2 regions of the Thermomicrobium sp. genome follow, and region 2 is predicted to be linked to the other one. Evidence: riboswitches for the same ligand, from Rfam matches in the RefSeq annotation. Region 2 holds a riboswitch; the other holds the start of a gene.
The links. Region 2 has a riboswitch for fluoride ahead of ACWIVK_RS05640 (hypothetical protein). Riboswitches for the same ligand answer to the same signal wherever they lie in the genome.
Positions count from the first base shown of each region.

Region 1: it holds a riboswitch for fluoride, as region 2 does, so the genes downstream of both, ACWIVK_RS01990 (cation:proton antiporter) here and ACWIVK_RS05640 (hypothetical protein) in region 2, are expected to answer to the same signal.

Region 1 covers NZ_JBRBZA010000009.1:19,818-22,275, reverse strand. The annotation lists gene ACWIVK_RS01995 (universal stress protein) at 1-72, opposite strand, end outside; gene ACWIVK_RS01990 (cation:proton antiporter) at 76-1,284, opposite strand; fluoride riboswitch at 1,360-1,438, opposite strand; gene ACWIVK_RS01985 (HEPN domain-containing protein) at 1,619-2,014, shown strand; gene ACWIVK_RS01980 (nucleotidyltransferase domain-containing protein) at 1,995-2,321, shown strand; gene ACWIVK_RS01975 (endonuclease/exonuclease/phosphatase family protein) at 2,357-2,458, opposite strand, start outside.
Region 2 covers NZ_JBRBZA010000030.1:37,052-39,509, forward strand. The annotation lists gene ACWIVK_RS05635 (amidohydrolase family protein) at 1-739, shown strand, start outside; fluoride riboswitch at 1,053-1,130, shown strand; gene ACWIVK_RS05640 (hypothetical protein) at 1,171-2,160, shown strand; gene ACWIVK_RS05645 (HEAT repeat domain-containing protein) at 2,171-2,458, shown strand, end outside.

The DNA of each region.
Region 1 (2,458 bases), on a different contig from region 2:
CTCGATGGCGTGGCGCAGGGCCGCCTGTGCCCCTGGTGAGCCATCGAATCCGACGAGAATCTTGCGGTACATCGCTCAACCGTCCTCTCGTGTCGCTCGCTCGGCAACGAGTTCCGTCTCGACTCCAGGCCGAGGCACCGCGCTGTCGGCCGGGGCGCGCGGCGTCTCCTCTGTGCGTGGCAGGAACCAGGTCTGTGCGATCCACGTGGGTACCAACGCGGAGGCGATCACGGCGGTCACCAGTGCGGTGTACTGGGTGCGGTCGATGATGCCGTTGTTGAGGCCGAAGAGTGCGGAAATAGTGCCAAAGGTCAGGCCGGTCGACATCAGCAGGGTGGTGTAAGCGCTCGTGCGCCGCTCGAGCCCGAAGACGAGCGTCAACGGTCCGACTCCGAGAAGCTTCGTGACCATCTTGACCAAGAGCAGCGCGATGATCAACCCGATACTGCTGACGAGCGCCGGCAGGGAAACGTACAAGCCTGCCTTGAGGAAGTACCATGGCGTCAGCAGAGCGAAGGCCAGGGTCCGCAGGCGCAGCATGAGTGGGCGATGATGCGTGAAAATCTCAGCGATGGCCAGGCCGACCAAGTACGCTGGCAGAACAGCTTCGCTCTTGGCGATCGTCGCCAGCCAACCAAGGAAGAAGAGTACCAGGAACAGGAATTTGACTTCTGGCTCGCTGACGCGGTTTCCCCACGCTGCGATCACGAATCGTGTCACTCGCCCGAGCAGGAAGAGCGTGACTGCCGTGACGACGACGAAAACCATGAGGTGCAGGTCATAGTTCGCAAAGAGAAGTCCCAATGCGAGAACCGTGCCCAAGTCGTTGACGAAGCAGGCGGCCAGGATCAACTTGCCGATGTCGGTCTCGTTCAATCCAGTTTCCACCATCACCGCATAGACGACGGCGACCGAAGTGGTGGAGAGAGCGAGGCCACCGATCCAGGCTTGTGGCCAGCTCCAACCCACGACGAAGCGAGTGAAGGCGGCGGCACCGAGAAACGGCGCGAGGAATCCAGCGAAGCCGATCGCGAGACTCGCCTTGAGGTGCCGGCGCAGGGCTTCCGGCTCGATCTCCGCCCCGGCGAGGAAGGTGAGGACGACCGCCCCAAAACTGGCGAGCGCATTGATCCAGGTATCGGTTTGGAGGCCGAGCGCATTCCCGGCGACGACACCGACCAGGATCTCGACGAGTGCGACGGACAGGCCGAGACGAATGGAGATGATGCTCGCCAGAAATGCGAGTCCGATCCAGAGTGCGGCAGTGGCCCAAATGTTTGCCATCGATGCCCCCTTCCCGCTCGTTCTGTTCGCCGTTTTCGAGGACGGGGGCAGAAGAAAAACTCCTGCCCGCACGTCCTGCGAGCAGGAGCCATCAGCCTTATCTGGCGCTTCGGGCTCTCGGCGAGCCCCGGCGGACTCCATCGCCGTTCGACTGTAGTCTACCACTGTTCCGGGAAAAGGGAAGGGAATCCGCTGTCGCGGGAGAGCTGTCCCGAGGAACACTGCGATCGCTCCTGCGCCGTCTCATCGGCTAACGGGCAAAATCGCTGGAAGCCAGGGCGAGTGCGCGACCGCCTGTTCCTCTGCTATCCTTCCGGGAGCGAGGTGCAGGAACGTGGCGAACCGCGGGGCAGACTGGTTGGCGCAAGCGCGACGCGATCTCGCCCATGCTGAGCGGGCGCGCCAAGCTGGCGACTACGAGTGGGCTGCCTTCGCTGCGCAGCAGGCTGCTGAGAAGGCTGTCAAAGGGTTGCTCCTGGGGCTCGGTGGGGAGGGATGGGGCCACAGCGTCTGGCGATTGCTCCGCGGACTGGCCGCTCGCCTCGAGGTACCGGAAGCGTTGCTCGACGCTGCCCGACGACTGGATCGCCACTATATACTGGCGCGCTATCCGAACGGTTTCCCCGCCGGTCTTCCCGGCGAGTACTACACGGAACGCGATGCAGCGGAGGCGATCGCCGATGCACGAGCGATCGTCGAGTACTGTGAGCGTGCGTTTCCTCGACCGTGAGAGTGTGCTCGCCGCCCTATGGGAGGCAGCGCGCGAAGCGGGGCGTTGTCCTGGCGTACGGGCGATCTACCTCTTCGGCTCCTTCGCCGGCGGTATCCCGACGCCGCGCAGCGATGCTGACCTCCTCGTGGTGGTCGTCGATGGGGCGGACCGGGAAGCTGCGCGGGCCTGCTGCGAGGAAGCGTTCCAAAACTTGCCGGTTCCCGTCGACCTCTTCGTCTGGAGCGAAGAAGAAGTGGCTGCTAGTGTCGCGAGCGGTCGTGGCCTGGCTGCCAACGTGCTCCCCCAAGCCGTTCGGCTCGTGTGAGGTCTGCGCGGCTCAGGTGACCGGGCGCTTTAGGTTTAGGGCAGTGCGAGGCGGACGACGACCGGCCGATGGTCAGACGCGCTGATCGGTGGAACCGAGCCGGCGAGAGGCTGTAGCTCACCGGTGACGAACAGATA
Region 2 (2,458 bases):
CATGGCCGTCATCTTCGACATCGACGACGAAACCCGCACCGGACTCAAGGCCTCCAACGAGGAGATCGCCCAGTGGGTCGCCAAATACCCAGATGTCTACATCGGATTCGGCTCGGTCGATCCCTGGAAGGGGAAGGCTGCGATCATCGAGGTCGAACGCTGCGCTGCGCTCGGCCTCAAAGGGATCAAGTTTCATCCGGCGGTCCAAGACTTCGCTCCGAACGATCCCCGCTTTTTTCCTCTCTGGGAAACTTGTGCCCGACTCGGCCTGGCCGTTCTCTTTCACAGCGGCACCACTATGGCTGGAGCCGGGCAGCCTGGCGGAGCTGGCATCCGCCTCGAATACGGCCGCCCCATCCCGTACATCGACGATATCGCCGCACGTTTCCCGGAACTCCGCATCATCATGGCTCATCCGGCTTGGCCCTGGCACGAAGAGCAACTCGCGATCCTCCGTCACAAGCCGAACGTCTTCATGGACCTCTCCGGCTGGGCACCCAAGTACATTCCGGAAAGCGTCATTCGCTACGCGAACTCGTTGGTTCAGGATAAGGTCTTCTTCGGCTCGGACTTTCCCATGCTCACTCCTCATCGTTGGCTGCGCGAGTTCGCTGAACTCCCCATCAAGGACTCGGTCCGCCCGAAGATCCTTCGCGATAACGCGGCCCGCTTCCTCGGTCTCGCGCACCTCATCGAGAACGCCCTACCAGCCTCGAACCAGGGTCAGGAACGCACCTGAACAGTCGCGGAAAGAGCGGACTGCACCGAAGCACCGAGATCGCGCCGTTCTTCTCCTCGGCGCGTCCGCTCGCGCGTTTCTCGGCTCGCGGTAGGCCTGACGGCCGTACCGAGCAATCATGCGGTCTCGCGGCGCCAAAAGGTTCTCTCGCATCGGTTCGCGCCCTGGCTGCGTCGGTACACGCGCGACCGCGTCGCCCCGCTGCTCTGACGGTCTACGCCCGCTGCGAGGCGAAGACCGCTCGGCACGCGGTCGACGTTCGCCTCGCCGGTTCCCTTCGCTGGAACAGCCAACCGCTCCGCTGATATACTCGGTGCTGCACGGCGATGAGGCTCGCCAGGTGGCGTGGGCCACCGAAGCGCCCGATGCGGCTGATAGCCTCTGCTCGACCAGTCCGGTCAGCAGAGGCTTTTTGACGTTAGGAGGGCATCATGGCAGAAGTGCCGCGCAACCACACCATCTCCCGAATCGGCCGTTTCCTCGTTCGCTCGTCTCGCCCCACGGCCGACCGATACCTGGCCGCCACCCTACACGAGTCGTTCGGGGAACCAGGGTGCCCTCTGTGCCGCTTGCTGGAAGGCAAGGAGCGCCGAGCGCTCGAAGCGATTCTCTGGGAACGAGTGAACGATCCAGCCACGGCCGATCGGCTCGCGGCGGCACGCGGATTCTGCTGGGAACACGCGTGGGCGCTCGTTCCGGCAGGAGCAGCCGTTCACAGCCATCTCGGCGTCGCGATCCTGCTCGAGCGGCTTCTGCGCCTTGCCTTCCGATCAGGCCCCGCTCGCAACGGGCTCGCACACTGGCTCCGTCCGCTCGCCCCCTGCCCAGTCTGCGAATGGCTCGGGCAGGCCGAGAAAACGCTCCTGTCGGCGACCACCCAACTCGTCCAACAAGACCCATCGCTCGTGTACCGGCAACCGGGCCTCCTCTGTCGCCCCCATGCGATGGCACTGGCTGGACTACTCAGTGATTTCCCTTGGAAAGCGTGGCACGAGCGGGCCGAGCACGAACGCGCGGCTTGGTCACCCTTGGAACTCCTCCAGCATGACGTGGGCCGTCGTCCGTGGTACGTCCCTCGGCCCGCTGCTCTACCCGCGGTCTGCCCTCACTGCCTGGCCGAACCACCAGGGCAGGACCGGCGCTGGAGCTGGCTGCGGGCGCTCTGGCAATCACCGCTGGCTGATTGCTCACTCGAAGTCTGCCTGGGCCATGCTGCCGCGAGCGACCAGGCAGTGCCCTGGTATGAGGAACTCGCCGCCCTGCTCGACGATGTGTCGGCCTTCATCGCCGCTCACGACTATCGGTTTCGCGGCACCCTGAACGTGGCTCAACGAGGAAGCTGGCTCCGCGCGATCGCGCGCCTCGTCGGCACCGTTCCAGCAGCTGGACCCCACGAGCGGGCGCAGTGCATGACAGTGTAGGATCGTCGCGATGACGACGCCGAATCAGCCTGAGGACTCGTCCTACGACATGGCCCTGATCGAAGGACTCCAGCATCCACGCCCGGATATTGCCGAAATGTGCGCCTGGGTTTTGGGTCAGCGGCGGACGCGGCTGGCGGTACCCGCGCTGATCGAGGTACTCCGCAGGCGTTTACACGAGATCGACGTCCTGGTCGCTGCCATCAACGCGCTCGGGTCCATCGGCGATACTCGAGCGTTACCCGCACTCGTCGAAGTCGCCCACCAGGGGGCTGTTCCCGTCCGACGCGCCGCTCTG